3 regions of the Rhodococcus sp. P4_E4 genome follow, and region 2 is predicted to be linked to each of the others. Evidence: riboswitches for the same ligand, from Rfam matches in the RefSeq annotation. Region 2 holds a riboswitch; each other region holds the start of a gene.
What was found. A riboswitch is a leader RNA that binds a small molecule or an ion and turns the genes downstream of it on or off. The one in region 2 is predicted to bind S-adenosylmethionine.
Positions count from the first base shown of each region.

Region 1: linked by a shared signal. The riboswitch ahead of AC1DVN_RS03470 (bifunctional o-acetylhomoserine/o-acetylserine sulfhydrylase) and the one ahead of AC1DVN_RS16850 (amino acid ABC transporter permease) in region 2 are both predicted to bind S-adenosylmethionine.
Region 3: linked by a shared signal. The riboswitch ahead of AC1DVN_RS00945 (LLM class flavin-dependent oxidoreductase) and the one ahead of AC1DVN_RS16850 (amino acid ABC transporter permease) in region 2 are both predicted to bind S-adenosylmethionine.

Region 1 is NZ_JBFUJB010000002.1:107,468-117,944, forward strand. It holds gene AC1DVN_RS03455 (exodeoxyribonuclease III) at 1-608, opposite strand, end outside; gene AC1DVN_RS03460 (MFS transporter) at 645-1,853, opposite strand; gene AC1DVN_RS03465 (NADP-dependent isocitrate dehydrogenase) at 1,983-3,206, opposite strand; SAM riboswitch class IV at 3,512-3,652, shown strand; gene AC1DVN_RS03470 (bifunctional o-acetylhomoserine/o-acetylserine sulfhydrylase) at 3,796-5,121, shown strand; gene metX (homoserine O-acetyltransferase MetX) at 5,118-6,254, shown strand; gene AC1DVN_RS03480 (DEAD/DEAH box helicase) at 6,424-8,202, shown strand; gene AC1DVN_RS03485 (swim zn-finger) at 8,202-8,777, shown strand; gene AC1DVN_RS03490 (DUF3017 domain-containing protein) at 8,783-9,067, opposite strand; gene AC1DVN_RS03495 (bifunctional methylenetetrahydrofolate dehydrogenase/methenyltetrahydrofolate cyclohydrolase) at 9,073-9,930, opposite strand; gene AC1DVN_RS03500 (GNAT family N-acetyltransferase) at 9,995-10,474, shown strand.
Region 2 is NZ_JBFUJB010000015.1:20,776-31,252, reverse strand. It holds gene AC1DVN_RS16860 (ABC transporter substrate-binding protein) at 1-770, opposite strand, end outside; gene AC1DVN_RS16855 (amino acid ABC transporter ATP-binding protein) at 805-1,590, opposite strand; gene AC1DVN_RS16850 (amino acid ABC transporter permease) at 1,587-2,561, opposite strand; SAM riboswitch class I at 2,753-2,847, opposite strand; gene AC1DVN_RS16845 (sulfite exporter TauE/SafE family protein) at 3,047-3,814, shown strand; gene AC1DVN_RS16840 (HAD-IIA family hydrolase) at 3,852-4,667, shown strand; gene AC1DVN_RS16835 (alternate-type signal peptide domain-containing protein) at 4,955-5,512, shown strand; gene AC1DVN_RS16830 (hypothetical protein) at 5,517-6,083, shown strand; gene AC1DVN_RS16825 (signal peptidase I) at 6,080-6,724, shown strand; gene AC1DVN_RS16820 (SipW-dependent-type signal peptide-containing protein) at 6,708-7,310, shown strand; gene AC1DVN_RS16815 (signal peptidase I) at 7,316-8,902, shown strand; gene AC1DVN_RS16810 (alternate-type signal peptide domain-containing protein) at 8,902-9,498, shown strand; gene AC1DVN_RS16805 (O-succinylhomoserine sulfhydrylase) at 9,543-10,477, opposite strand, start outside.
Region 3 is NZ_JBFUJB010000001.1:203,804-214,280, forward strand. It holds gene AC1DVN_RS00935 (MFS transporter) at 1-433, opposite strand, end outside; gene AC1DVN_RS00940 (NtaA/DmoA family FMN-dependent monooxygenase) at 503-1,897, opposite strand; gene AC1DVN_RS00945 (LLM class flavin-dependent oxidoreductase) at 1,927-3,006, opposite strand; SAM riboswitch class I at 3,011-3,106, opposite strand; gene AC1DVN_RS00950 (ABC transporter substrate-binding protein) at 3,286-4,914, opposite strand; tRNA gene AC1DVN_RS00955 (tRNA-Phe) at 5,156-5,232, opposite strand; tRNA gene AC1DVN_RS00960 (tRNA-Asp) at 5,303-5,376, opposite strand; tRNA gene AC1DVN_RS00965 (tRNA-Glu) at 5,512-5,584, opposite strand; gene AC1DVN_RS00970 (TetR family transcriptional regulator) at 5,696-6,349, opposite strand; gene AC1DVN_RS00975 (MarR family winged helix-turn-helix transcriptional regulator) at 6,755-7,246, shown strand; gene AC1DVN_RS00980 (MFS transporter) at 7,243-8,634, shown strand; tRNA gene AC1DVN_RS00985 (tRNA-Lys) at 8,647-8,719, shown strand; partial or broken gene AC1DVN_RS00990 (alpha/beta fold hydrolase) at 8,728-9,558, opposite strand; gene AC1DVN_RS00995 (hypothetical protein) at 9,621-9,887, opposite strand; gene AC1DVN_RS01000 (hypothetical protein) at 10,314-10,477, shown strand, end outside.

The sequences.
Region 1 (10,477 bases), on a different contig from region 2:
AACAGCAGATCCATCCAGGCGCGCTCCTCGGGGAGGAATCCCGAAGACTTCTTGTTGGTCTTCCAGTTCTTGAGGTCGAGTTCGGTGTGCGCGATGTTCCAATCGCCGCTGACCACCACGTGACGATCGGCAGCCTCGGCCGCCGCAGCGGTGGAGGCGAGGTGAACTGCGAAGGACGCCATGAACCGCTCCTTCTCCTCCTGCTTCGGCGTGAGCGCCTCACCGGAGGGCAGGTACAGGCTCGCGACGGTCAGATCCGCGAAGTCGGCTTCGATGTATCGACCGGCGTCGAGAAACTCGTCGTCGCCGTGACCGATCCGCACCGCGTCAGGTTCCGTGCGTGAAAGCACAGCGACTCCGTTGCGTCCCTTCGCGGACGGCTCGGCGGAGACGAGGAACCATCCGTTGCCGAGCGCTGGTTCGAGAGTCTCGCGAAGCTGATCGTCCGACGCACGCGTTTCCTGAAGGCAGATGAAATCCGCCGACGTCTTCTCCAGCCAGTCGAGCATGCCCTTGCGGGCAGCTGCTCGAACGCCGTTAACGTTCACGGACGTGATGGTGTGGGGCGCAAGAATGTGGGAGTCAGCAGTTTGTGGCACGGCAAGCACCGTAGCCGATTCCACCGACGCGGATGGGCGCCCAGGTCAGCGCACGGCCCTACGCTGCAGAATCACCGCAACCGCCAGCACGACGAGACCCGCGACGGCAAGCAACGACCCAACCGCTGCCGGTGCGGTATACCCGTAACCGGCAGCGATGACGACGCCGCCGATCCACGCTCCGAAGGCATTGGCGATGTTCAGCGCGGCGTGATTGAGAGACGCCGCCAAGGTCTGAGCATCCTCGGCGACATCCATCAACCGTGTTTGAAGGCCAGGAACCATCGAGGACCCGGCAAGCCCGATGAGGAAGACGAAGACAAGCGCCGTGTACGGATTGCGCACGGCGATCACGAAGACCGCGAGGATCACCACGAGGGATCCCATCGACAGGAACAAACCCTTCATCAGTGCGCGATCCGCGAGGTATCCACCGACGAAGTTGCCGGCCACCATGCCCAGTCCGTACAGCATGAGCGCCAGAGGAATGAACGAAGCACCGAGACCGGACACGTCGGTGAGCGTCGTACTGATGTAGGTGTAGACGGCGAACATCCCGCCGAATCCGACCATTCCCACGATCAGGGTCATCCACACCTGAACGCGGCCCAGTGCCCCGAGTTCGGTGATCGGATTCGTCACCGGCATACCGTCCAACCGCGGAATCCAGACGAACAGCGAAGCAACCGTTGCCACCCCGATCACAGCCACCAAGGCGAAGGCGCTGCGCCAGCCGAGTGCCTGGCCGATCCAGGCCGCGACCGGCACCCCGATCACATTGGCCACGGACAGACCCATCATCACCATCGCCACGGCCTTCGCGCGTTTGCCTGGTTCGGCCAAATGAGCGGCGACCAGTGCGGCGACTCCGAAGTACGCGCCGTGCGGCAATCCAGCGACGAATCGAGCCATCATCAGCGTCGTGTACGAGGGCGCAAAGACCGAAGCGGCATTGCCGACGGTGAATGCGACCATGAGTGCGATCAACAGGGTGCGGCGCGGTACCCGTGCGGTGAGAGCAGCGATCAGCGGAGCACCGACGACAACCCCGAGCGCGTACGCCGAGATCACGTGACCCGCGATGGGTTCCGAGACGCCGAGCCCGGATGCCATTTCCGGGAGCAATCCCATGGCGACGAACTCGGTTGTGCCGATACCGAAACCGCCGAGGGCAAGAGCGAGCATCGCCGGACCTCTGGCGGAACGAACCCCGGGTGTCGAGGTGTCAGAACGGGAGAGGGTAGACGAAGTCACTGATCAATTGTGGTCTCACACCTGGTTGAACTTCCAAGTGAGAGCGGGTGAGTTCACTCACGTGAGACCGCGAACACAAATGGGACGCCCGGTTTCCCGGACGTCCCATCAGAAGGTGAAACAGTGAATCTACTTCGCGGCCATGGCCTTCTGCAGGTTCACGTCGAGTGCACCGAGGAACTCCTCGGTGGTCAGGTAGCCCTGATCGCCGCCGACCAGCATCGAGAGGTCCTTGGTCATCTGGCCGCTTTCGACGGTCTTGATGACAACGTCTTCGAGCGCCTGCGCGAAGCCGATGACCTCAGGGGTGCTGTCGAGCTTGCCACGATGCTCGAGTCCGCGGGTCCACGCGAAGATGGACGCGATCGGGTTGGTCGAGGTGGGCTTGCCCTGCTGGTGCTGACGGTAGTGACGCGTCACGGTGCCGTGAGCAGCCTCTGCCTCACAGGTCCTTCCGTCCGGTGTCAGCAGAACCGACGTCATGAGGCCGAGCGAGCCGAAGCCCTGGGCCACGGTGTCGGACTGGACGTCGCCGTCGTAGTTCTTGCATGCCCAGACGTATCCACCCTCCCACTTGAGTGCGGAAGCGACCATGTCGTCGATGAGGCGGTGCTCGTAGGTCAGACCTGCGGCATCGAACTCAGCCTTGAACTCGGTCTCGTAGACGTGCTGGAAGATGTCCTTGAAGGCACCGTCGTACGCCTTGAGAATGGTGTTCTTGGTGGACAGGTACACCGGGTAGTTCTGCTGCAGTCCGTAGGTGAGCGACGCGCGAGCGAAGTCACGGATGGACGTGGTGAAGTTGTACTGCCCCTGGACGACGCCGCCCTCTTCGGGGAAGTTGACCAGTTCGTGCTCGATCGGTGCGCTGCCGTCCTCAGGCGTGTAGGTGATCATCACCTTGCCGGGGCCGGGGACCTTGAAGTCTGTGGCGCGGTACTGGTCGCCGAATGCGTGACGGCCGATGATGATCGGCTTGGTCCAGCCCGGAACGAGTCGCGGAACGTTGGAGATGATGATCGGTGCGCGGAAGATCGTGCCGCCGAGAATGTTGCGGATCGTTCCGTTCGGGGAACGCCACATCTTCTTGAGACCGAATTCCTCGACACGTGCCTCGTCCGGCGTGATCGTGGCGCATTTGACGCCGACGCCGTGCTTCTGGATCGCGTGCGCTGCGTCGATGGTGACCTGGTCGTCGGTCTCGTCGCGGTACTCGATACCGAGGTCGTAGTACTCGAGGTTCACATCGAGATACGGATGGATCAACTTGTCTTTGATGAACTGCCAGATAATGCGCGTCATCTCATCGCCGTCGAGTTCGACGACGGTGCCCTCAACCTTGATTTTGGACATGGGTGCTTCGCGTCCTCCTAGGAAGTTTCCCTGGTTACACGGTTGCGGTCACACTTTGTGAGTGGGTCCGCGAACGGTTCGATTATCAAACCTAGACGGTGTGGACTGATCTCGGGAGATGAGTCCCAAACAAGACAAGCGTACTGCTAACCCGTGAGGCCGCAACCGGCAGGTCCACCCATCGGTCTCTACTCGCGAGTAACTTTTGCCTGCTAGTGGGCTGCGTCGCTCTGTCTCGCGTGCGGTTGCGGCTCACAATTCGCCCCGCGTCAGGACTGCGCTCACTTCCCGGTAGAATCCGACTTGGTCATGAGTGCCAGCGTCAAGCCCCGGCTCGCTGGACGGCAACCCTCCAACCGCGGTGGGGTGCCCCGGGTGATGACCAGGTTTCCCGACGTGGATCTGCTCACGCAGTTCCACCGCAATTCGGGTGACAAGCGCGGGTCCGACAGGGACGGACCCCAGACCGGGCCGAGCCCCACGGAGGTAACTCAGTATGTGTCGCACTTGTAGATAGACCCCAGCACGGGGCGGCGATCCTTCGCCCCCGTCCGACATCTATCCGTCAGACCACTGGAGTGAACAAATCATGACCGACAACACAGCCGACGGCGCAGCAACTTCTGATCCGACCGCGAACTGGTCGTTCGAGACCAAGCAGGTGCACGCCGGGCAGACAGCGGACACCGCCACCAATGCGCGCGCTCTGCCGATCTACCAGACCACCAGCTACGTTTTCGACAGCACCGATCACGCTGCGGCACTGTTCGGCCTCGCCGAGCCTGGCAACATCTACACGCGGATCATGAATCCCACACAGGACGCCGTCGAGCAGCGCATCGCCGCCCTCGAAGGCGGAGTCGCCGCACTCCTCCTCTCCTCGGGTCAGGCTGCCGAAACCATCGCGATCCTCAACATTGCCGAAGCCGGCGACCACATCGTCTCGAGCCCGTACCTGTACGGCGGCACGTACAACCTCTTGCATTACACCCTTCGCAAGCTGGGCATCGAAGTCACCTTCGTCGAGGATCCCGACGATCTCGAGCAGTGGCGCGAAGCCATTCGCCCGAACACGAAGGCGTTCTACGGCGAGACGATCGCTAATCCCAAGAACCACATCCTCGACCTCCCCGGCATCTCGTCGCTGGCCCACGAGAACGGTCTTCCGTTGATCGTGGACAACACAGTCGCGACGCCGTACCTGCTCCGCCCACTCGAACACGGCGCCGACATCGTCGTTCACTCCGCCACCAAATACCTTGGCGGACACGGCACCGCGATCGCCGGCGTGATCGTCGACGGCGGCACCTTCGACTGGACGCAGGGTCGCCACACGAACTTCACGACGCCTGATCCCAGCTATCACGGCGTCACCTTCGCAGACCTCGGCGCGCCGGCATTTGCACTCAAGGCGCGCGTCCAACTGCTGCGCGATCTCGGCTCCGCCGTGGCGCCGTTCAACGCGTTCCTCATCGCGCAGGGCATCGAAACCTTGAGCCTGCGCATCGAGCGCCACGTGTCCAATGCCCAGAAGGTCGCCGAATTCCTCGACGGCCACGGCGAGGTGGCCTCCGTTTCCTACGCGGGACTCCCCACCTCGCCATGGTTCGAACGCGGAAAGCAGCTGACACCCAAGGGAACCGGCGCCATCGTCACCTTCGAGCTGCCCGGAGGTATCGATGCGGGCAAGACGTTCGTCAACGCCCTGACGCTGCACAGCCACGTCGCCAACATCGGTGACGTTCGCTCACTCGTCATCCACCCCGCCTCGACGACACACTCGCAGCTCACCCCCGAAGAGCAGTTCGCCTCCGGTGTCACGCCCGGACTCGTCCGCCTCGCGGTCGGTATCGAAGGAATCGACGACATCCTCGCCGATATCACCGTCGGCCTGGCTGCGGTGGCAAACTCGTGACCGTGAACGAATTGGAGCCCAGGATCGACCTCCTTCCCCCGCCCGACGGCCAGGTGGGGTTCGTCGACATCGGCGCCCTGGAACTCGAGAGCGGCGCGGTACTCCCCTCGGTTTCGCTCGCCGTTCAGCGGTGGGGTGAGCTGTCCCCGAACCGCGACAACGTCGTACTCGTCGAGCACGCACTGACCGGAGACTCACACGTCACCGGACCGATCTCCGCAAATCAGCCCTCCCCCGGCTGGTGGAACGGGATGGTTGGGCCGGGCGAACCGATCGACACCGGCGAATGGTGCGTCATCGCAACAAATGTCCTCGGTGGTTGTCGCGGCACGACCGGTCCTAGTTCGCTGGCCGACGACGGCAAGCCGTGGGGCAGCAGGTTCCCGGAGATCTCCATCCGGGATCAGATCGCGGCGGAGAAGAAGCTCGTCGATCTCCTCGGGATCGACCAGTTGGCCTCGGTAGTCGGCGGATCCATGGGCGGGATGCGCACCCTTGAATGGGCAGTTTCCTACCCGGACAGCATTCGCTCCGCGTTGGTTCTCGCAACCGGTTCACGGGCCACTGCAGATCAGATCGGCACCCAGACGACGCAGATCGCTGCCATCGTCTCCGATCCGGATTGGCAGGGCGGTGACTACCACGGAACGGGGCGGGCACCTCGCGCCGGACTCGGGATCGCCCGTCGCATCGCGCACCTGACGTACCGCACCGAGTCCGAACTCGATGCGCGCTTCGAGAACTCCGCCCAGAACGACGAAAATCCTTGGAACGGTGGACGATACGCCGTCCAGAGTTACCTGGAACATCAGGCAGACAAGCTGGTCGACCGCTTCGACCCGAGCACGTACGTCCTCCTGACCGAGGCCATGAACCGGCACGACATCGGTCGTGGACGCGGCGGCGTTGCAGCGGCGTTGGCATCGATCACGGCGCCGGTCGTCGTGGGCGGCGTGGACTCGGATCGGCTGTATCCCCTTCGTTTGCAGGAGGAGATCGCGGACGGCATTTCGACGTGCACGGGCCTCGAGATTCTCAAGTCCAGAGACGGCCATGACGGCTTCCTGACGGAGGCGGACGCTGTCGCCGGACTGCTTCGCCGAACGATGGAGTTCGCACGCACGGCCCGCTGATCCCGCACAGAGGCACAATTTCAGGATCCGTCAATGTCGGGAAAACCACAGCTGATCTGCAGGTTTTCTCGACATTTTCATTGGCGTCCCTGAGCCGGCGCGGCTAGCATCGGCGAACGTGAATCAGCCATGCTCGACGCGCCTGCAGGCTACGTACATTCCCGAGCACATGTCCTTTGCGTTCTGGGGTGATACAGACCCGGCAGCGCGACTGTCGGTGCTGGGGATGCCGACCGGGTCGCCTGGCACCTGCCGGCTGGCGATCCCGGTCGACGAGTCGATCACAGCGACCGACGTCGCAGCGCAACTGCTCGACCTCGCCACCGCGATCGACGCCTTGCACACCCTCGATGCACGTCGCGACGACCTCGGACCGTCGTTGCTCGCATGGAAGCGCGTCATCGACACCGGCGCACATGACATTCCGACTGCAGCGCATGCCGCGATCGAGCGCGACGACACGAAAATCAGAAGCGCCCGGTCCACGGTGCGGTTGTTCACGGAAGCGCGCGCAGCCGTGGAGAGTCTTCGCCGAGCAAAGATTCAGGCGACATTGCGCCCGTATCAAGTGCACGGAGTTGCCTGGCTGACTGCACTGTCGGGTTCGGGCGGTGGAATCCTCGCCGACGAGATGGGTTTGGGCAAGACACTGCAAGCGATTTCGATGATCGCGATCCGCGCCGACGACGGTCCACACCTGGTTGTGTGTCCCACCTCGGTCATCGGAAACTGGCGCCGCGAGATCGAGCGATTCGCTCCGCATCTGCCACTGCACGTTCATCACGGGACCGCTCGCGCACTTCCCACTCGTGTTCCTGCCGGCGCCACGGTGCTGACCAGCTACAGCGTCTTGCGTTCCGACGCAGACCAATTGGCCCCGATCCATTGGAGTTCAGTGGTCTTCGACGAGGCACAGCAGATCAAGAACCCCTCTTCGCTGGCAGCCAAAGCAGCAATGCAGTTGTCGGCCGACGTCAAGGTAGCGATGACCGGCACGCCGGTGGAGAACCGTCTCGAAGAATTGTGGTCACTCTTTCGCGTCGCCAATCCCGAAGTCCTCGGAACTCGCGCACGGTTTCGTCAACGCTTTGCCGTACCGATCGAATCCGGTCGATCGGCCACCGCGGCGACCAGGCTTGCCGCGGTCATCGATCCGTTCATTCTGCGCAGAACCAAAGACACAGTGGCCAAGGATCTTCCGCCCAAGCAATTTTCCACCGTCTCGTGCACTCTGACGTCGGAACAGGCGCGCATCTATCGGTCTGCAGTTGCAGATGCTTTCGACACCGGTTTGGGTACGGGAATTGCCCGGCGCGGCAACATCCTTGCGCTGCTGACCACCCTCAAGCAGGTATGCAATCATCCGGCGCAGGTCACCGGCGATACGGATGACCTCTACGGAAGATCCGGAAAGCTCGACCGCGCAACGGAAATGATTGCCGAGATCGTCGACGACGGCGATCGCGCGCTGATATTCACGCAGTACCGGACGATGGGCGAGATGCTTTCGCGGCACCTGGGCTCCGAGTTGGGAATCGGCGCAATCCCGTTCCTTCACGGCGGCCTGAACACCGACAAGCGCGACGCAATGGTCGACGCGTTCCAGAACGACACGGATTCACCACCGGTTCTGATTCTGAGCTTGCGCGCCGCCGGCTTCGGCCTCAACCTCACGCGCGCAAGTCACGTCGTGCACTACGACCGGTGGTGGAACCCAGCCGTCGAGGACCAAGCAACCGACCGGGCACACCGCATCGGCCAGAAGCGCACCGTCAACGTCCACACCTTGGTGACGGGCGGTACCGTCGAGGATCACATCGCAGCGATGCACGAGTCCAAACGAGCTGTGGCCGATGCTGTTTCCGGGAACGTCGAGGCCGCCCTGGCCGATCTACCCGACACCGAACTGCGTGAACTCCTCGAACTCGACGGCGCGGTGATCATCTGATGGCCAACGAATTCGGTGTCACCGCTTGGGGTCGAGCATGGCTGCGCACGGTGGAGCGGACCGCGGCATCCGGTCCGAACCCGTCCCTGCCGACGGCTCGTACCCTCGCACGCAACGGTTCCGTGGAGTTCACCGTGGTCTCATCGGGGACCGTCGTCGCGGAGGTGAGCACCAAAGCAAAAACCTCGTCGGTGACAATTTGTGTCCCGCTCTGGACCAAATCCGAAATCGCCGCAGTGAAGAGCCTTCTCCGTTCGGCGGGAAAGGCCAACAGATCCGTCTCCACCGGCGAACTGCCGGACAGCATCGTCACCGAACTGCAGGCTCGAAATATTGCAGTAGCCGTTGATCTTTCGGAGTGCACTGCCAGCTGCGACTGCTCAGGTCGACGCTCGCCGTGCGTTCACCATCTCGCCGCGATCTACGCCCTGGCCGGGCGAATCGACGAGGAACCTGCACTTGCGGTGACGCTGCGAAGTGCACCGGTCAAGGCTGGAAAGAAGTCGACATCCACAGATTCACCGGAGTGGATCCCCTTGAGTGATATCGACATTCGCTCGTTCTACGGGGACTGATCTTCTCAGTCGGTGCCGAGCGGATCGATGGTCAGGGCGAGCGTCGCGATCAACACACCCATCACACCCATCGCCGCAGTGTCGAAGACCCTTCCGCGCACCGCGAGCAACCCCACACGATTCTCGGGAACGAACCACCGAGCGGCAGCTCCGATGATGACGGCAACACCGAAGACGAGGGCGCCGCGACGCCACCGGTCGGCCAGCACGAGAACCACGGCCGCCGCGATCACGGCGAGGACCGCGAGCATGGGCAGATTCTTCTTCGCGAGGCCGACCAGTGAGGACATCGGACTCAGACTCCGGCCAGAACCCGCTCGGCGCGCTCGACCACGTTGGTGATCAGGAACGCGCGGGTCAGCGGTCCGACACCACCGGGATTGGGTGAGACGAAGCCGGCGACCTCGTTCACGTCGGCTGCGACGTCGCCGCGCAGGCCGTCGTCGGTGCGACTGACGCCGACGTCGAGGACCGCTGCCCCGGGCTTGACCATGTCTGCGGTGATGAGGCCGGGAACGCCGGCGGCAGCGACGATGATGTCGGCGCGGCGAACCTCGGCCGCGAGATCGCGGGTACCGGTGTGGCAGAGCGTGACCGTCGCGTTCTCGCTACGACGCGTCAGCAGCAATCCGATCGGACGACCGACCGTGACGCCGCGTCCGACAACCACCACGTGTGCACCGGCAATCGGGACCTCGTAGCGACGCAGAAGGTGGAGGATTCCACGTGGGGTGCACGGCAGCGGGGCTTCCTTGCCCAACACCAGTCGACCGAGGTTGACCGGATGCAAGCCGTCGGCATCCTTGTCGGGGTCGATACGCTCGAGGGCCGCGTTCTCGTCGAGGTGCTTGGGGAGCGGCAACTGCACGATGTAGCCGGTGCACTCGGGATTGGCATTGAGCTCGTCGATCGTCGCGTTGAGCTGTTCCTGCGTGATGTCGGCAGGCAGGTCGCGTCGCAAAGAATTGATACCGACCTTGGCGCAGTCGTTGTGCTTGCCGCGCACGTAAGCCGCGGATCCCGGGTCGTCGCCCACCAGGATGGTGCCCAAGCCGGGTGTGATGCCCTCTGCCTTCAGAGCGCTCACCCGCACCTTCAGGTCTTCGAAGATTTCGTCGCGGGTAGCTTTGCCGTCGAGGATCGTTGCAGTCACGGCGACCATTGTTCCAGGTTAGGGTCGATGAGTGACAACGGCTCCGGAACTACGCGGCCCGAGGGTGCTCCTCTCCCCTGTCGCGCCCGATCATCACGCCCGTCTGCGGGCAATTCACCTGCACCCGGACGTCGTGCAGTGGTGGCAAAATCCCGACGACGACTGGCCTGCAGCGCCGGAGGCCGGCACCACGCGCTACAGCATCTTCTACGGCGACCGCCTGATCGGCTTCATCCAGTGGTACGAGGCGGAGGACAACCCCGACTTCCGCCACGCCGGGCTCGACTTGTTCCTCGATCCAGACTTTCACAGCCAAGGGTTCGGTCGCGAATCGATTCGCGTGCTGTGTGCCCACCTGATCGACGACCTCGCATTCCACCGTCTGGTCATCGACCCGGAAGTCGACAACTCCGTCGCCATCGCTTGCTACCGATCGGTGGGGTTCAAAGACGTCGGGGTGATGCGCGAGTACTCGCGAGATCGCCATGGTGTGTGGAAGGACGGACTGCTGATGGATCTGCTCGCACGGGAATTCATCCGCTGATCA
Region 2 (10,477 bases):
AACTCACCGACAACTTCGGTTTCACCCGACTGCTTGGCATGGAACTGCGACGACGGGTTCGGTCCGAAGTAGGCGTCGATCCGGCCGGACTGCAGCGGCAGGTAGTAGTCGGTGGTGTTCTGGTAGTAGGAGATGTCGGTGGGGGCCAGGCCGGCCGCGACGTTCTGCTCACTCCATTTGACCAGCAGCGCTTCCTGATTGGTACCGGAACCTACCGCGATCTTCTTGCCTGCGACATCCTTGGGTTCCTTGATGGAGATCCCGGAGCCCTTCTTGGCTTCGAAGGCCAGGGTGTCGAGTCGGTAGGTGGCGAAGTCGTACTTCTCTTTACGCTCTTCCGTCACAGTCACATTGGACAGGAATGCATCAGCCTCGCCGGAATCGATGCGGACGAAGTTCTGTGCCCAGTCTGCGGTCTGCAGGTCGACCTTCAAACCGAGAACATCACCGATCAGGTAGGCGAAGTCGGTCTCGGAACCGATGAGAGTGGTGTCGTCGTCGGCGTAGAAGCGGAGCGGCGGAGCGGCACCGGCACTACCGGTGACGCGCAGCGTGCCACGATCGCGAATGTCCTGAGGTAGCTCGGCGGCAATGGAATCGACTTTGTCGGTGGTGATGCGGTTCTGATCGGCAGTGAGGTTGTAACCCGCAGCAGCGGTGACCTGGGCGCCGTCGGACTCCGCGTCCGCGCTGCTGCACGCAGCGCTGAGCAGTCCGACTGTGGCAAGAGCCGAGATCAGAAAAGTCGCGCGACGGGATGGGGAGAACATCAATATTTCCTTCCGGGAATGAGTCTGGGTCGCGTCAGAGGACGCGGGAGAGAAAAGCTTTGGTCCGTTCGTGGACCGGATTGTCGATCACCTGCGAAGGTGGGCCCTGTTCGACGATGACGCCGCCGTCCATGAAGACCGCAGTGTCCGCCACTTCCCGAGCAAATCCGACCTCGTGTGTGACGATCACCAAGGTGGCGCCGTCACGGGCCAACTGAGCGAGGACCTCGAGAACCTCGCCGACCAGTTCCGGGTCGAGCGCCGACGTCGGCTCGTCGAAGAGAATGACCGCCGGCCGCAGTGCCAGCGCTCGCGCTATCGCGACGCGCTGTTGCTGGCCACCGGAGAGTTGGCGGGGATACTCGTCCGCCTTGTCCCCCACTCCCACTCGCTCGAGCAGTGCGCGGGCCTCGCGGTACACCTCGTCACGATCACGCTTCTGGGCCGAGAGCGGCGCTTCCACCACGTTTTCCAGCGCGGTCAGGTGCGGAAACAGGTTGAAGTTCTGGAACACGAATCCGATGTGCGAACGCTGTTTCAGGATCTCGCGGTCACGCAGTTCGTGGAGCCGGTTTCCCTTGCGCCGGTACCCGATCAGTTCTCCGTCGATCCGCACGGTCCCGCGGTCGACCTTCTCGAGGTGATTGAGGGTGCGCAGCAAGGTGGACTTACCGGAACCAGACGGACCGAGAATGACGGTCACTTCGCCCTTGCGGACCAGGAGATCAACGCCGGCAAGTACTTCCAGCGTGCCGAACGACTTGTGAATTCCGCGCGCTTCGACGGCATACACCGTCTCTTCGGCCAGTTCTGCGGTCATCGGGTCGCACCTCTCGGAATATCGAGACGCGCATCTCGAATCTCTTCGAACTTCTTGCGCGCCTTCTGTACCGGAGTCAACGGAAGCGCACGGGCGGATCCTCGTGCATAGTGGCGCTCCACGTAGTACTGACCGATCGAGAGCAACGTCGTGAGGATGATGTACCAGATCGTGGCGACCATCAGCAGGGGCACGACTCGTCCGTTGCGGCCGAAGATGACCTGCACCTGGTAGAACAGTTCGGCGATTGCCATGGTGGAGACGATCGACGTTCCCTTGAAGAGTCCGATGACCTCGTTGGCGGCATTGGGGAGGATCGCTCGCATTGCCTGCGGGAGAACGATCTTGAAGAACTGGCGACTGCGCGGAATACCGAGCGAGTGAGCAGCTTCGATCTGGCCGTGATCCACCGAAATGATTCCGGAGCGGATGATCTCGGCCGAGTATGCAGCCTGGTGCAGCGCCAAACCGATGACCGCCGCGGTGAATCCGCCGATCACACCGCTGACCTGGAAGGTGAAGAACTCGGGCCCGAAAGGTATTCCGAGAGAAAGCGTCTGGTACAGGTATGTGATGTTGAACCAGAAGAGCAGCTGCACGATGAGTGGAATCGAGCGGAAGGCCCAGATGTAGGTCCAAGCGATCACCTGCAGGACCGGGTTTTTCGACAACCGACCGAGTGCCAGGAAAACACCGAGACCGAATCCGAGGATCGTCCCCCACAGCGTCAGTTTGATCGTCATCCACAGCGCGGCGAGCACTGATTTCGCGGTGAAGTATTGCGCGAAGGTCGGCCAGTCCCAGCCGGGGTTGACGACGAGTCCGTGGATGAACTGAGCAAGCAGTACCAGCACGACCGCACTGATCACCCAGCGCAGCGGGTGCCAGGTGCGAGCAACGACAAGCTCCGAGTCCGGAAGTTGCGGCTCGGACACCGACTTTTCGGGGCGGACATCGGTGGGCGCGCTCACGGCGCGCTACCTGACGGAGTGGACATGACGAATAGACCTTTCGGGGAATGGGAACGCAGCTGTGGTCTCGAGTTGGTGAGCTCGAGTTGCGAAGACGACGGTTCGGTCAGCGACAGTGACACGAAGCGGTGCGGCACAGATCGATGTGGCGGCGCCTGTGCGGAGCGTGCGAAGTGGAACCCATGTGATGCCTTCCATCGGTCCTGGCGGTAGCACCCGCTCCCGATCGCTCGGGGGGTTGCTGCGACGTCGACGAGCCAGGTCTCTCGGTCGCTCTGGATGGTGAGCAAAGACTAGACCCGAAATGTCTAGTCGTCAAATGTTGTATTTCCCTGCACTGCAAGGGAAATGAAAGATCAACCAGGTTGGAATCGCACTGATTTCAACGGTGTCAGAAGCCGCGTTCGACGTGTTCAATAGAGTGTTCGAACGAAGACCGGGACCGCCGTCTGGACCGACTTTCCCTCTGCCGTACCGTCTGCGGAGTGAGTGGACTCGACGCTTTCTTCATATTGCTGGCCGGCATCGGTGCGGGCGCGATCAACGCCGTGGTCGGCAGTGGAACGCTGATCACGTTCCCGACGCTGGTCGCCTTCGGCATGCCGCCCGTGACCGCGACCATGTCCAACGCGGTCGGGCTCGTCGCCGGCGGAGTTTCCGGCACCTGGGGCTACCGACGCGAGCTGTCCGGACAGTGGGATCGACTGAAGTGGCAGATTCCGGCGTCACTCGCCGGGGCACTACTCGGTTCCTGGTTGCTCATGCATCTACCCGAGAAACTGTTCGAAACCATCGTTCCGGTGCTGTTGGTCCTCGCCCTCGCGCTCGTCCTCCTCCAACCACGCATCCAGGCGTGGGCCAAGAAGCGTTCCACCGAAGAAACGACGCTGTCCACCAAGAGGCTGATGCTCCTGACCGCCGGCACCTTTGCGGTCGGCATCTACGGCGGATACTTCACTGCCGCGCAGGGCATCCTTCTCATCGGTGTGATGGGTGCCATCCTCCCTGAAACCCTCCAACGCATGAACGGCGCGAAGAACCTGCTCTCACTGCTCGTCAACATCGTTGCAGCGGGGATGTACATCACTCTGGCGTTCGATCAGATCAATTGGGCAGCAGCCGGTTTGATCGCTGTCGGCTCGCTCGGCGGTGGCGTCCTGGGCGCCCGCTACGGACGACGCCTGTCCCCCACTGCATTGCGCTACACGATTGTCGTCGTCGGCCTGATCGGGCTGTGGCGCCTTCTCGCTTGATCGCCCACATCGGGCGGCACCCGCACATACTGGAGTCATGACCAGTACAGAAGATCAGACCGGTTGGACCTACCTCATGGACATGGACGGGGTTCTCGTCCACGAGGAGCACTTGATACCTGGAGCGGACACGTTCCTGGCAGAGCTGGCGTCGAACGACATCCCGTACATGGTGCTCACCAACAACTCCATCCGAACCCCGCGTGACCTGCGAGCACGCTTGCTCAATTCGGGACTCGACATCCCGGAGAAGTCGATCTGGACGTCAGCGCTCGCTACCGCGACGTTCCTGGCCAACCAGCGGCCAGGCGGCAGCGCCTACGTGGTCGGCGAATCGGGCCTGACCACTGCCCTGCACGACATCGGTTACGTCCTGACGGACAGTGACCCCGACTACGTCGTACTCGGCGAGACGCGCACGTACTCGTTCGAGGCGATCACCACCGCGATTCGACTGGTCGAGCGTGGTTCGCGGTTCATCGCCACCAACCCCGACGCCACTGGGCCGTCGCGTGACGGCTCGCTGCCGGCCACCGGCTCGGTCGCGGCTCTCATCACCAAGGCAACCGGACGCGATCCCTACTACGTCGGCAAGCCCAACGCCTTGATGATGCGCTCTGCCCTGCGGTCCATCGGCGCCCATTCGGCCAACACGTTGATGATCGGCGACCGGATGGACACCGACATCGTCTGTGGCCTCGAAGCCGGACTGCAGACGATTCTGGTGATGACCGGGATCTCGACCCGCGCGTCGGTGGAGCTCTTCCCGTACCGACCCACAGTCGTTCTCGAGTCGGTCGCCGATCTTGTAGGAATGACAACCGATCCATTCCGTAGCACCGCAAACAATTGATTCAATTGCAAAACAAAACCGCGAGTCGGTAATTAACTGGTAAAAAACACTAGATTTGCCAGGATCCGACTCGTCCACTTTGTCCAGCTGGACAAACAAGCGGTTTCTTTCGAAGGAAGATTGCGTACTGATAGTTATTCGCAGGTCAGAGGCGAATACACCCCCGACAATAGGTGGATCGCAGTCCAAAAAGAAATTTGAGAAAAAGTAGTAACGAATCGTTTGCCGTGGCTGATACTCATGTCTGAACGACCCATTTCGGGTCCCAGACATGAAATGAGATTTTCATGAAGAAGCAGACCAAGGGCGCGATCGCTGCTGCGGCGGCCGGCGCCCTCCTCCTCGGCGGTGCGGGCTCGCTCGCTGTGTGGAGCGACTCGGCCGACGTCAGTGGCGGCGGACCCGTCACTTCCGGTGCACTCGACCTGAGCGCCTGCGCACCGGTCGGCGGCGGTTGGAACTCCCTCAATCCGACGAAGACCGCGATCACCAACATCTCGGCTTACCGCATCGTCACCACCGAGAGCATCGAATACACCTGCGACGTCACAGTGACCGCAGTGGGCGATCGTCTCGCGGCTGTTCTGACCGCTGATACGGCCGGCATCGTTCCAGGTGCCAACAGCGCCGAACTTGCCGCCGCTGTACAGCCGGTTACGACCATCAAGGACGCTGGTGGCAACCCGATTTCACAGATCACCAAGGTACAGAACGGCACGATCGTGCACGTCGGAGTCCGTCTGAACTTCACCGAGGTGGCCAACCAGGTCGCGCAGAATCAGTCGCTGAACTTGGCGGCGATGAAGCTGGTCGTCACTCAGACAGCGCTGACTCCGGCTCCGTAATTTCATGAGGAAAAAGGTCTGGGGAGCGATCGCAGTCGCGGTGGCTGCTGTAGCGGTGTTCGCATCGTCACAGCAGTCGCTCGCGCTGTGGTCCGATTCGGCGAGCGCGAGTGGTGGGACCGCAACCGCTGCAAGCGTCAACCTCACCGTTGGTACATCGGCCGGAACCAGTGCGGCGTACACCCTGGCGAATTTGACGACGGCCACGACGCCTGTGGTCCCGGGAAACACGGTGCAAGCTCCGCTCACCGTCAAGAATTCGGGGTCTGATCCTCTGCAGTGGCGAATGCAGTCGACGAGCGCACTTCCGGGATTCACGTTGACCACGTACGGAGTCGCCAACGAAGGCGCCTGCCCGGCCGGCGTCAACACCGCGGCTCCGGCAGTAACCCCAGTGACGTCCGGATCGATGAATGCATCGCTGCAGTACCCGGTTTCCCCCGCGTACATGCCGACTCCGCTCGCAGCCGGTGGCACCTACATCCTGTGTCTGCGGCTCACGGTGGGTGTTGGTGCGGTTTCCGGTCAGACGACCAACGCCACCTTCACGTTCCAGGCAGGGGCGGCATGACGAAACACTCGACCAAACGCGGTGAACGTACCGGCCCTCTGTGGTGGGTCACCTCTATCGTCAGTTGGACACTGCTGCTGGCGATTTCGGCAGTCATCGTCGCAACCATTGTCATCCCCTTCTTCGCGGGAGCGCAGCGCTTCACGATTCTGACCGGTTCGATGCGCCCGACGTACAACCCTGGATCACTGGTCGTCGTCAAACCTGTCGATCCGTCCGAACTGGGGATCGGTACACCTATTACGTACCAGCTGGAATCGGGTCAGCCGACCGTCGTCACGCACCGGATCATCGCCACAAGTGAAAACCAAAAGGGTGAACGAACTTTCATCACCCAGGGCGACGCGAACGGTGAACGCGACGAGAAAGAAGTACGGCCAGTACAGATCCGGGGAAAGGTCTGGTACAGCCTTCCGTATCTCGGCTACGTCAACACTTGGCTCACCGGAGAGCAGCGCACCGTGATCGTGGTGATAGTCGTGACGACACTACTGCTGTACGCGGCCTACATGATGATCAGCGGCATCCGTGACGGCCGGAAGGAGCGAGCTCGAGCCCGATTGGCGCCTGACCCTGCAGCTTCCAACCTCACCAACTCCGACCAGATCGAGAAAGGCCAGCACGATGCCCTCGCGCCCTGACCGTCCGGCCCACCGGATTCGTCACCTGTTGACCAGCACGCGTTTTCGCGCGCTGCTCGCGCTGGGGATGGTGCTTGGTGTCGGCGGTGTAACCACGCTCGCGGCCTGGACGTCTTCGGCGATGGCGACTTCGGGAAATATCACGACCGGGTCGATCAATCTGCAGTTGAATACCACAATCCAACCCACGCTGACCACGACACTGAACTTCAGCCAACTCGGCAAAACCGGGATGATTCCCGGCGACTCGAACTCCGCCATCGTCAAAGTCAACAACGTGGGGGCAGGCGTGAATCTTCCTCTGAAATACACGATTACTTCCACCAGCGGCGGCGCGCTGACGACCTACTTGCGGATGACTGTGTCGTTGAACGGAACTGTGGCCAACAAATGCACAGATGGCAGCAATGTGGTGTTGTCCTTACCGCTGACACTCACCACAAATCAGGCGGTCGGTGCACCCGACCGTTCGCTGGCTATCGGGGCAACCGACAATCTTTGTGTCTCGGTGACGCTTCCGACGAGTCCGACCCCACCGACGAGCAGCTCGTCGAGCATCGTCCTGAACTTCTCGGCAAAGGTGTGAGCGCCGTGTCACGACACACGAAGATGTCACCGAAAGCCTCGACGCCACGTCGGATTCACGAACTTCTGCTCACCCTCGGTGCCCTCGCCGGTCTGGCATCCATCGGATTGTTCATTGCCGGCTTCGCTTTCGGTATCACTCCGCTGATCTTCAAGAGCGGATCGATGTCTCCCACGATCGAGACCGGTGCTCTGGCATTCGCGCGCACCGTGCCTGCTTCGGAAGTTCAGGTCGGTGACATCGTCAGTGTCTACGACAACCAAGGCGTTCGAATCACCCATCGTGTCGAGACGGTCGAGCAGCAAGGCAACAATCTTGCAATTGCACAGCTGCGCGGCGACGCGAATCCCGTCACAGACCCAGATCCTTACGTCATCACCGAAGCGGATCGAGTTTTCTTCAGCATCAACCGCCTCGGCTACGTGGCCGTCTGGCTGTCCGGACCGAGTGGGCTTGTGCTTGGTGCGATTGCTGTCGGAGGACTGCTGTACATCGCATTTCGCCCACGGAAAAGACCGGATGAAGGGGAACCCAGGCTGGATCGTCAGGACGCGCACGGCGATTCCCACGCCTTCAAGGCAATCATCGCATTGACAACGGTCGGTCTCAGCGTGGCGGGCATTGCGAACATCGGCGGAACACAGGCCGCCTTCACGGGCATGGCGACAGCGGGAAGCATTTCGTTCACCACTGCTGCGAGCTTTCCGAAACCTCCCGCGTCAATGACCTGCTCGGACAAGGGAACTTCCGTCGTGCTCGCTTGGCCTGGCGTTGCCACGGATACATTTCGAATCATCGTCCGAAACGCAACCAACACCACCCAACCTCCGCTGATCAGAGACGTGACCGGCCTCTCGACGACCCTGACGTTGTCCGATCTGCCAAGCGGCGGGATTCTCCTGTCGAACACAAACTACGACGTCGAATTACACGGACTCGTTGGAACTTACGTGACACCGGAATACACCGGGTACCGCATCAGCAGTTCGACACTGCTCATCATCCTCAATGACATGGCGTGTGCATCCGGACCCACGAGCGGAACCACGGCAGCCTCAGCTCCGGCCGCTCGTTCGGCGCTGGTTGCACAAGCTCCGAGTGCGACGACTACCACCTCCACCGCAGCGGTCAGTTCGACCACACCTTCACCCACGACTACTCCGAGCGCATCAACAACCTCGCAGGCCACGACAACCACCAGCACAACTACACCTTCGACAACCACCTCGTCACCGGCTACAACTACTCCGTCCACAACGACAACAACAACGACCATGACAACGACACCCACAACAACTACGCCCACCCCGAGCGAGGTTCCCATCGACGCCCCGGCGACCACGACCGGTCTCAGCGCCCAGAAGCTCTCGACTGCCAGTGGACCCGTTGTATCCGTGTCGAATTCATCGGGCACTGAGGTATATCGAGGTCCCGTTGACAGCGACGCTGTACTGCATTGGCTCACCGGAACCGATCAGTTGTATGTGATCACCACTGGCGGCGTCACCGTCATCGACACGTCAGCGGGAGTCTGGGCCGAATCTCCTGCCCCGAGCGAACTTCCGGACGAGATCAAGGCCCTGGTGCCGTGATGAAAAAGACGACGAAAGCCGCCATGGCAGTCGCCGCGGCCGGAGCTGTATTGCTCGGCGGCTCGGGCACATTGGCGAAATGGACGGACAGTACGACCCTGACGAGCGCCGCTGTCCAGTCCGGGACCCTGGATCTGGGAGCATGCGTGACCACGAGCGGCGGGGGGTGGTATTCGCAGGTCTACGTCAACGCGCCCACCAATCCGAATCCACTCGTATATATCCCGGACATCACTACCTACCGACTCAAGCCCGGATTCAACTACACGTATTTCTGCGATTCGAAGGTCTTGGCCACCGGTCCCCGGTTGAGAGCCAATGTGACGGTCGACAAGACCAAGTTGAGTGGCGGGCTCGCGACCGCCAGTGTCGATCTCCGCACTTACGTCACGGATCAGAGCAACAATCTTCTGTACGACAGCACGTCACCGACGCCGAACCTCATCCCGGTCACATCGGCGTTGAACAACACCAACCTGACCGCGCAGGTGCTGTTCACGATCTACCCCGCCGACACGACAAGCTCAGGTCTCACACTGAATACGACGGCGTTGACGATCGACGTCAAACAACTGGGTCTGACACCTGCGCCGTAGAACGCCTCGCCAAACGAAGTTCGAGGGCAAGGCGTTCTACCGGATCAGCCGAGGGCTCGCTTCAGATCAGCCAAGAGATCGGCGGTATCTTCCAGCCCCACCGACAAACGCACAACGCCGTCTGTAAGACCCACTGCTGCACGGCCTTCCGGACCCATGGCCCGGTGCGTTGTGGTTGCGGGGTGGGTGATCAACGACTTGGAATCTCCCAAGTTGTTGGAGATGTCGATGACGCGCAGGCCGTTGAGAACCTCGAACGCCCGCTTCTTGCCCTCCCCGTCAGGCGCATTGAGCTCGAACGTAACAACAGTTCCGCCGCCGCTCATCTGAGACTTCGCGAGCTCGTGCTGCGGGTGCGAAGTCAGGTACGGATACTTGACCCACTTGACGCCGGAGTGTCCTTCGAGGAATTCGGCGATCTCGAGTGCCGAAGCCACGGAATGCCGAATACGGACCGGCATGGTTTCGAGACCCTTGAGCAGAGTCCACGCATTGAACGGGCTGAGCGCAGGACCTGTGTGCCGCATCAGTTCTCGGACGGGACCGCTGATGTATTCCTCGGTGCCGAGGATCGCGCCGCCGAGCACGCGGCCTTGACCGTCGATGTGCTTGGTACCGGAGTACACCACGACGTCGGCGCCCAGATCGAGGCTGCGCTGCAGAAGCGGCGTCGCGAAGACGTTGTCCAGCACTACCTTTGCACCGGCAGCATGAGCAAGCTCCGACACCCGCCGAACGTCGACGAGGGACTGCATCGGGTTGGACGGCGTCTCGAAGAACACCGCAGTGGTCGGCACCGACAGCGCTTCTTCCCACTGCGCGTTGTCTTCACCGTCGACGAAGACGACCTCGACTCCCCAGCGCGGAAGGATCTCGTTGCACACGACAAAGCAGGATCCGAACAGGCTGCGCGCAGCCACCAATCGGTCGCCGTTGCCCAACAGCGCGCCCAACGCGGTGAAGACAGCCGACATTCCGC
Region 3 (10,477 bases), on a different contig from region 2:
CGCCACCGAGGATCGGTCCGGAAACGCCGGCCAGACCACCCGCGGTGCTGTACGCGCCTAACGCCTTCGCCCGAGCCTTTCCGGACACCCGGTCGGTGATGATGCCGAGCACCTGCGAACTGATGGTGCCTGCGCCGATCCCCTGCCCAAGACGAGCCAACACGATCATCGACGGATCCGACGCACATGCTCCGAGGATTCCCATCACAGCGAAAATGCTCAGCCCCGCCAAGAACAAGCGTCGACGCCCGACGACGTCACCGAGTCGGCCCGCCGGCACAAGGGCCAAGCCGAAAGTCAGCGAATAGCTCGCAAGGATCCACTGCACCTCGGAGGTCGACGCGCCCAGCGACGCCCGGATCGACGGAACCCCGATTCCGAGCACCGCCGAATCGAGAAGAGTGGTGAAGCCCGCGGCTACGCAGACGATGATCTCCCAGCGGACGGCCGAATCGAGCTTGGTGGATTCGGCCGCCGCTGTGACCGTGTGGGACAGGACCCGTTACCCCGCAGCTTCAGACGCGGCCCGACGCGTGAGCGGCGGTCGCAACCCCAAGTGCTCTCGCAGCGTCGACGTGGAGTACTCGGTGCGGTACGCCCCACGCTCCTGCAGTTCCGGGATCAACCAGTCGACGATCTCGTCGAGCCCGGTCGGCACCAGGTACGGCGAGATGTTGAAGCCGTCCGAAGCTCCGTTGCGCACCCAATGGACCAACTGATCTGCGACCTGCCCCGGGGTGCCCGCAAAACCCGAACGCTGCGAGGTCTCGATGGCGACCTGACGTAGCGACAGGTTCTTTGCCTCGGCGAGAGCCCGCCATTCACGTGCAATCGCAATGGGGTCGTTGCCGTCTCGCGCGGAACCGCGCGTCTCGGACACCGGGCGCGCAACCGGATCTTCCTCCGGTAGTGGACCGTCCGGGTCTCGGTCGGAAAGGTCCTTCCCCCACACCAATCCGACGAGGGACAGTGCGGTTTGGCCGGTGAACTGACCTTCGAGGACCCACCGCGCCTTCTCCTCGACCTCGGACTCGTTCTCCGCCAACACGATCTGCGTGCTGGGCAGGATCTTGACGTCGTCCTCCGGTCGCCCGACGCTACGCAACCGAGCCCGAATGTCGTCGGCGAAATCGAGCGCGCCGTCGAAATGCGTCCCGTGTCGCGAGAAGATGACGTCGGCGTGCGTCGCCGCGAAATCGCGTCCAGTCGGCGAATCGCCCGCTTGAAAGATGACCGGATGTCCCTGTCTGCTGCGGGGAAGCGTCGGCGTCACGGTGATGTCGAACTGCGAAGTCTGGCGGCGTACGTCGCTCACGGCTCCCGGAGTCGACCAGTTCTCGGACGTGCGAGAGTCCGAGATCGCGTCGTCGGCCCACGAATCCCACAGTGCCCGCGCGGTTTCGATGAACTGCCCGGCACGCTCGTAGCGCAGGGCGTGGTCGAGGAAACCACCGCGACGGAAATTCTCTCCCGTCCAAGCGTTGTCGGTGGTCACCGCGTTCCAGCCGGCCCGTCCGTCGGAAAGTAGATCGAGGCCGGAGAGTCGACGGGCGAGGTCGGCCGGTTCGTTGTATGTGGTGTTCTGTGTCGCGACCAACCCGATCTTGTCGGTGATACCGGCGAGGGCGGCCAACTGTGCAATAGCGTCGGGGCGGCCGGCGATATCCAGATCGAGAATCTTGCCGTTCTGCTCGCGAAGGCGAAGGCCCTCACCGAGGAAGAAGGCGTCGAACAGACCTCGCTCGGCGGTGAGTACCAAGCGCCGAAACGTCTCGAAGTCGATCTGGGATCCGCTCGAGGAATCGGACCAGATGGTGGTGTGGTTGACCCCTTGGAAGAAGACGCCGAAGTGAACGTGAGCGTCGGGTCGAGGTACGGCGGAGCGTGATGCAGTCATAGCCGAAATGTCCTTAGTGCGAAGTCAAGTCAGGAGGAGTGGACGAATCGATTTGCGGGCCGCTGCAGGCCGAGGTTGCCCCTCAGAGTCGATCCCGGAACCGGGCGTCGCGTCAACCCGGACTTCGACAGCGCCGGAAGAACGAATTTGGCCAGCACCGGAAGGTCCTCGTCGATCACGAGAGCGTGGAAATGAACACCGTCGAGGTGTCCGGCCAATTCCTTCAGAACCACGGCCGCTTCCCCCGGATCTGCAGCCAGGAGCAGTCGGCCAGTGACGACGGCATTCCCGTGCGAGTTCAGCTCGATCAACCGCTGCGCCGCAGACAGATTCGGCGTATCGAATGCCGCATCGACCTCGGCGACCACCAATGACGCGCCCTCATCGCGCGCCTTGGCAGCCGACTGTGCAATGGCCTCCACCGAATCACCGGAAACGAGAACAACATCGGCCTGGTGTGGTTCGATGTCGCCGTAGCGGCCGAACACCACCAACTGGCCTTGCGGCGGCCGCGGAACGATTGACGGCCCCTTCACCGAGAAGGTGTCGCCCTCGAAATTGACGTAATGCAGACGATCACGCTCGAGGAAACGCCCACTGAGATAGTCACGGACGACGGCGTCGTCCTCCCACGAATCCCAGAGATCTGTCACGACGGTAACCGAATCCCGCTGCTCCTGCTGACGCGCCGATTCCGTCGTTACCGGAGCCCTCCCCCACGCCCTCGCCGCGGCATCGTCTTCGACCGGAACAGCAAGCCAGCCGCCACGCCCACGCGAGGAGTAGTCCAATGTCGCCAATTGCGAAGAGGTGTGGAACGGTTCGGCGTACGTGGTCCCGACGACGGGGACCAGTCCGATCGTGCTGGTCGTCGCCGCCACGTATGACGCCCTGGAGACGGCATCGATGCGGCCGACAACGTCACCACTCGGAGGGAGGATGGAATCGTCGAACGTCGCGAAGGTGAAGCCCGCATTCTCGGCAGCCGCGACGCGATCGCGCACGGCCTTACCCGTGAGCAACTGATCCGGGCGATGTGAGCTTCGGCGCCAGGCAGCGGGGTGAGTGCCCTCGCCGTCCAGTTCGATACCCACGGCAAATACAGTCATGCGTCCTCCATCGGTCCTGGCGGTAGCACCCACACTGCGCAAACGAAGCGGGTTGCTGCGGCATCATCGAGCCAGGTCTCTCAGCCACTCTGGATGGTGGATGCAATCTATGCGGGCGACGCTAAACAAGTCAAATCACGATCGGCGAATCATATTGACCAACAACATATTTCAATTCAATCATCCTGATCGAAAGGGTTGCGCAACGCTAGCCGACGTAGACACCAAAGAGCCCCGCCCGACTCGCGTCGGACGGGGCTCTCGGTGTGCGCTGGAACGCTACTTCGCGCCCATCCATGCCTGATCGAACAGCATGATGCCGGTTGCAGTCGGAACCACACCGTGCACGTTCTTCTGCCAAGCCCAGAACGACGTGAGCCCGCCGATCGGCGCCGACGGAACCGTCTCGTTCCACAGCGTCTGAATCTTGCCGATGATCGCCAGGGTCGACGAATTATCCTTGGCTTGTTGTAGATCTGCGATCAGCTGATCCATCGCCGGGTTCGCATATCCAGCAGTATTCGCCATCGAGGTGCTGTTGGTCGTGGAGAACAATCCGAGATCGAGAATCGACTCGTACATTCCGATGCCCGCGTGCGCCAGGTCGAAATCGTGCTTGACGTAGACGTTCTGCACGATGTCGCCGGCGTTGTTGGCCAAGATCAAGTTCACCTCGAACCCGACGGCCTGCAACAGTGACTGCACGGCGAGGCCGATCGCGTGGTCCTTGGGCTCACTGAGCACGACGTAGTCGAGCGCGCCGTCGTATCCGTCTGCCTTCGCCTGATTCAGAAGCTCCTTGGCCTTTTCGGGGTCGTAGGCAATACCCGGTGTGTCTACGTGCCATTGCGACGTCGGACCGAACAACTCCGAGCCAGGCAGTCCCTCACCGTTTTCCACGCGCTGATCGATCAACGTGGTGTCCAGCGCGTAGCCGATAGCCTGGCGAACGCGAACATCCGAGCCCGGTCGGCCTTCACGATTGTTGACAATCTCGGCACTACCGGCGTTGAGCACGTCGATGTAGCCGGGGTAACCAGCGGACTTGGCGGAATTGATCGCCGAAGTAAGGCCGCGAATGTAGGCAACATCGAGCTGACCACTGTTCAATGATTCGAGATTGGCCTGCGGACCGTTGAGTGCAACCATCCGCAGTTTGTCCAGCTTGGGAGCGCCGCCGTAGTAGGACGGGTTGGCCTTGAAGATTCGCTCGACGCTCGGCGTGAAGAGATCTTCGGTAAAGGGTCCGGCACCCACCGCGGTGAACTTGTCGCCTTGCTGCGAACTCGGGGCGACGATCATCCCGTGCCCGAGAGCGAGCATCGACGGAAAGCGCATCCACGGCGTCTTCAGCTTGAAGTCGACCGTCGTGGGACCGCTTGCCTGCGCCGATTCCACCGAAGCCAGCCACAACTCGGCGCCATTGCCCTTGCCCGCGTTGTACCGATCGATGCTTGCAATCACGGCGTTGGCGTCGAGCGCGGAACCGTCGCTGAACTTCACACCGTCGCGAAGTTTCAACGTCCACGTGCTTCCGTCGTCGCTGGTATCGAGCGATTCAGCCAACTTGGGCTCGAACTCGCCGCTCGCAGTGTCGTAACTCATCAGGACGTCGTACACCGCAGCGAAGGCCTCACCGCCGGAACCGCCGCGCGCTGCCGTCTTGGTCGGGTCGAGTGAGGGAACGAGCACCTGCACGCCGTACGTCATGGTCCCGCCGGCGACCGCGTCGCCCGGGTCCGGTTGCTCGTTGACCATGCCGGTCACGACGTCCCCCGACGTGTTCGTCGTATCGGTCCCGCTGTCGTCACCGTTGCTCGCGCAGCCCACCAACAGAACCCCGGTACCGAGCAACGCGACGGCGACCCGGCTGACTTTCCCGATGCGCCAAGATCTCGAGTGCGACACGGAGATTCCACCTCACTTCCAGTAGACGCAGCCACGGATCGGCCGCAATCGGCTAATAGTGATGTCCTCCGTGGAGTGACGCCCAGCACGTTCCCGGTGACCGGAAATATTCACGGAGACAAAGGATGCGCACAACTGAGATGATCGGGCCGAGTGGTTGACGGCGACTGACATCCGAACACGAAAAAGCTCCAACCTTATGTTCGAAGAACATGAGATTGGAGCTTGTCGATAAGAATTATGGTGGCCAGGGCCGGGATCGAACCGGCGACCTTCCGCTTTTCAGGCGGACGCTCGTACCAACTGAGCTACCTGGCCGGACGGCACCCGAACCGAATGCCTATCGCATTGCTTTGTTCTCAACCAATTGATTGAGAACAAAGCTTTGCGACCCTGACGGGACTCGAACCCGCGACCTCCGCCGTGACAGGGCGGCGCGCTAACCAACTGCGCCACAGGGCCTTGCTTTTTCCTTGCTGTGAAACCGTACTACATCTTCGAGCCGCTCCCAAACCACTGTCCTGGCCTGGCATTTGTGCATCTCAAAGCGTGTCGTGCGGGTCAAACCATACTGCATCGTTTCGCTTTCGCAAAACGTACCCCCTACGGGATTCGAACCCGCGCTACCGCCTTGAAAGGGCGGCGTCCTAGGCCGCTAGACGAAGGGGGCCCGCCGGATCTCTCCGAACTAGTACCCCAACGGCGTTCCGTTGGGAGCTTGGATAGCTTATGGCACAGCGTTCGGAAATCACAAATCGCCTGGTCATGGGCGAAAAGTGGACTATTCCGCGTCGGGGAACTCGACTTGCGGCCAGCCGTCGCGATGAAACTTCTCCAACCACTCCGGTGTGGCCATGGCTTCGAGCACCACTTCGAGGGACTCCTCGAACCACACACCCAGATCCCCACTCGAGGCAATCAGGTCCGCCATGTACCGCTGGCCGGCAAGGCTCGCTGCCAGTACGCGCGTGAATTTCTCCGGGTCCACGTCTTCGCGGAGCAAACCGTCGTCCTTGGCGCGCAATGCCAACTCGTAGGCGGTCTTTCCCCAGACCTGCCCGCCACCAGATTGCACATCCTTGTAGAACTCCGGCTCGATGATCAGCCGGAATTCCGCCTGCACGATTACCTCGGCACGGAAGACCTCGGCAATGTCGAGCACGAGCCCGTGCAATGCGACGAATGGATCGAGGTCTGTTCTCTTGGCCCAACGATCAGTGATTCCAGTGAAGGTTTCGATAGCCGAGGTCAGAACCGCTCGCGCCAACTCTTCCTTGGACTGGAAATGGAAATACATGGCGCCTTTGGTGGCGCGGGAGCCCTCGAGGATCGTGTTCACCGACGCAGCTGCATAGCCGCGCTTGGCGAATTCGACTGCAGCCGCTTCGACCAGGGCGGCGCGGGTACGCCGCGCACGCTCTTGTTGACGTGCCATTTACGGTGTTGTGCCTCTCGCAGAGTTGGTACGCAGAATCGCCGTGATCGGCGCCTGTCATCCCCCGAAACCTCACAATATCCCCTCCAACACACCCTACGTAAGGACTAGAGCGATACCCGCCAAAAGTACTAGAGGCAATCGGCTGTTCGGGGGACAACAACCGACTTTATGCCCAAAAGACACCAAGTGGTATGGTTTTGGCCGCTCGGGTGCGCCGCAGGGGGTGCGCATCCGAGCTTTTTCGTGTCCGAGATTCCGATAATCCGACCTCGCAGACGGAACTGCTTCGCCGACGGATGAACGGCAATCCCAAGGTTTTAAACAACTAATGCGATTGTTTATTCCCCAGTTTTTGTCGAAACCGTGCTAGCAGCATCGAAATAACACAGTTAGACTGTCTAAATGAACGATGGCGAGGGTCGCAGCAAGACTCGGGACGAGATCGACGTACTTTGGGACGATCTGGGTGCCTTCGTCCGGCGTCTCCGCACCAAACGCCACGACCACAAACTCACGCCGAGCCAGATCCAAGCTCTCGGCCACCTCGACCGACAAGGTCCGTTGACCGCAAAAGAGTTGGCGAAATTCGAGCGCGTCACACCGCAATCCATCGCAAAGACCGTGGCCGCGCTCGAGGAACAGGGCATGGTGACGCGAAGGGCGGATCCATCGGACGGCCGCGCGGCCTTGGTCACGATGACCGAACTAGGCACGTCGACCCTTCACGAAGACCGAACGAAACGCACGCAGTGGCTGGCCGAGGTCATCGACGCCGAGTGCACCGAAGCCGAGCGTGACTTGCTTCTGATCGCCGGCCGAATCCTGCGCAGACTAGGCCAGGGCGCGTCCCCAGCATCGACATCGATATCAGAGGAGTCACTGATGAACCCGTGACCGCCGTCGTCGAAACGTCGACACCCCAAGCCTCCGTTCCCCTGAAACTGAGTCTTGCTCTCGGTTCGGGAACCGTTCTTCAGGCACTGAACTCGTCGATGATTGCGGTGGCAATCGTCCCGATCGCCACATACTTCGGTTCCAGTTCGGGCACAGCGTGGGTCATCTCGGCTCTCTACATCGCGACTGCAGTCACGGCACCGGCGGCGGGGCGACTCGGATCGATCCTCGGCGCCAAACGCGTCTATCTGGCGGGATTGGGTCTGATCGCTGCCGGATCGATCCTCGGCTCGCTCGCCCCGTCACTGGGTTGGCTTATCGCGGCGCGAATTCTGCTCGGAATCGGCACGGCGACACAGTATCCGAACGCGATGACCGTCATCCGCGAATACGCTGACCGCCACCGGGCTCAAACCCGTTCAGCTATAGCAACACTCACCATTTGCGCTCAATCGGTCGTCGCGCTGGGGCCTACTCTCGGCGGGTTGCTGGTCGGCACACTCGGTTGGCAGTCGATCATGTGGGTGAACCTCCCGCTTGTCGTCGTCACTGCCATATGGGTCTTCTTCGCCGCTCCGAGCGACTCCGCCCTGCCCGACCGGGCCGGCGCCACTGCGTTGTTCAAGTCACTCGACCCACTCGGTATCACGCTGTTTCTGGCCCTGACGACGTCGACGATGCTTTTTCTCCTGTCTCTCGCCGAGCACGCGAAGTGGTATCTCGTCCCGTCGACGGCCCTCTTCGCGTTCCTGTTCGTCTGGTGGGAACGTCGAACCGCCTCGGCGTTCATCGACGTCCGTGCCGTCGCCCGAAACCGCGCACTGAGCATGACTCTCGGCCGGACCCTGCTGACTTACACAGCGTTCTACTGCATCTTCTTCGGACTCCCCCAGTGGCTACAGGTAGCCCGCGGAATGTCACCGATCAGCGCCGGGCTCTTCATGCTGCCCGTCGCTGCGGTCGGGATCTTCGCGACCATGTCCGCGTCCAGGGTGTACGGGAAATTCGGCGCACGAATCACCCTCCTGATCGGCACCGCCGCGTTGGCTGTCGGCGGGATTCTGATCGCCTTTGTCGAATCTAGTTCGACTCCCCTTGTGGCACTCCTGCTGATAGCGGCGATCCTGGGCATCCCCAACGGCTTCAACAACATGGGAAACCAGAACCTGATCAACTCGGTGACCACCTCCGCCGACGTCGGGACCGCGATCGGCCTGTACCGAACAATCCAGTACATCGGCGCCAACCTTGCGGCCGTCGTCATCGAGCTGACCATGCGCGGAACCATCGACGACGCGGGTCTGCATCGCACGGGCGGGACCATCGCCGTCATCGGAATCGCCCTTCTGATGGGGGTGGTGTTTTCACGGACTCTGCGGTCCCGTTAGACTCTGCGCCGCGCCCCTATAGCTCAGTTGGTAGAGCTACGGACTTTTAATCCGCAGGTCGTAGGTTCGAGTCCTACTGGGGGCACAAACACAGACCCGGCGCCTCATTCCCTCCTTGGCTTCGATCATCACCCAGTGCCCGCAGTTCGGGAATACATGCAGTTCGGCGTTCGGAATCAGTCGCATCGGAATCATCGGCATGTCCGGTGGACACTGCCTGTCGTCGAGCCCCCATGTCAGCAAGGTCGGGCATTGCACCTTGTGCATCATCGACCAGTACGGCGGCACATCCGAGTTGGACATCATCTGCTGCTGAGCGGCAAAGGCTTTGGATCCGTACATCGCGGTCAATGCCTGGTGCGAGGCCGGATCGTTGGCCGTTTCCCATCGTTCCTCGATCCGCGCCTCGGTGACGACAGTCTTGTCGTACACCATGCATTCGAGCCATCGAACCAACTTCTCACGGCTGGGAGCGTCGGCGAAGTCCTGCAGGAGACGGGTACCTTCACTTGGATTCTGACTGAAGATGTTCGGGCCGACGCCACCGATGGTGACCAGCCTGCAGACACGCTCCGGGAACCTCATCGCGACGTTGACGCCGACTACCCCACCCATCGAATTGCCGATCATCGCAGCCGATTCGATTCCCAGCGCGTCCATGAATCGGATCACCGACGACGCTGCCGTGATCACCGGATGGCCGTCGACGGGATCGCTCACGCCGAAACCCGGGAACTCGAGGATGTAGCGGTGGAAATGCTTCGCGAATACCTCGAGGTTCCCCCGATAGTTCCGCCAACCACTCACACCGATCCCTGAGCCGTGCAACAGGATCAACGGCGGACCATCGCCCGCCTCGTGAAAGCGCAAAGTCCCCTTGTCGGTAGCGACTTCGCGTTTGGTCCCCTCATAGGTCACGTCCATCACGCAAGATTAGAACGTGTTACAGATTCAGGACGGCTGATTGCGGAACTTCGCAACCACCGTCAGAAGCATCCCCCGCTACCTCGACGCCCACTGCGATTCGTGGACTTCTGCTCGCTCGGTTTCGACTTCCCCGGCCCAGCCTTCACACACCGGTTGGGGCGCCGCACTTGCTCGAAGTGTCCGGCGCTCACAACATGACCGGCCACACTCACCCGGACAGACGTGTCTGCGCGGGCGGTTCCGACTTCCGCCGAACCCAACGCCAACGCGAATGCAGCCACCAGCACCAGGGCTACCTTCTTCGAGATCTTCATTGGCACGGCCACTGAGACACGGTTCCACTCCAGATACTGAACAGGTGCGCGCGTCTAAGGAACACGCTGAGTGTCGACGATATTCAGTACGGGTGGCCGGCCGCGATCCTTTAGCTCACCAGTATCTGAACAGTCGACAACAATAGTTTGGGCGGCACGTCAACATCCCGAGGGCGTCAACGAGCCAACGACCAAGCTACGCACTAATACTGAGAATCACGTAAACATCGTGCAGACGCCGGGGCCGGCGCCTTTCGAAACTCCCCCAAAGCGATGTCCAGGTTCACGTCCTGCCTGAATCGTTCTGTTTGGTACTTTTACCCCCCTGAGGCGCACTCCTCAGATTCGCTGTCGACCCAGCACAAACGGCGTGCAGTACAAATCGGATACTGCGGCCCGCGAACGCCTTACCAAGCACTCACGAAAGCCCGGGCAAACATGACCGAAACGGAAACCACAGTGCGGGACGACCCGCCGCGGACGCCATTCGAACCCGAGGATCGCTGGGTTCCCGTCGACCGTAGATGGTTCGGCCTGGACCGAGCGACCATCATCCCGGCAGCGATAGTGCTGGCCGTTGCGATAGTCATGAGCATCCTCAT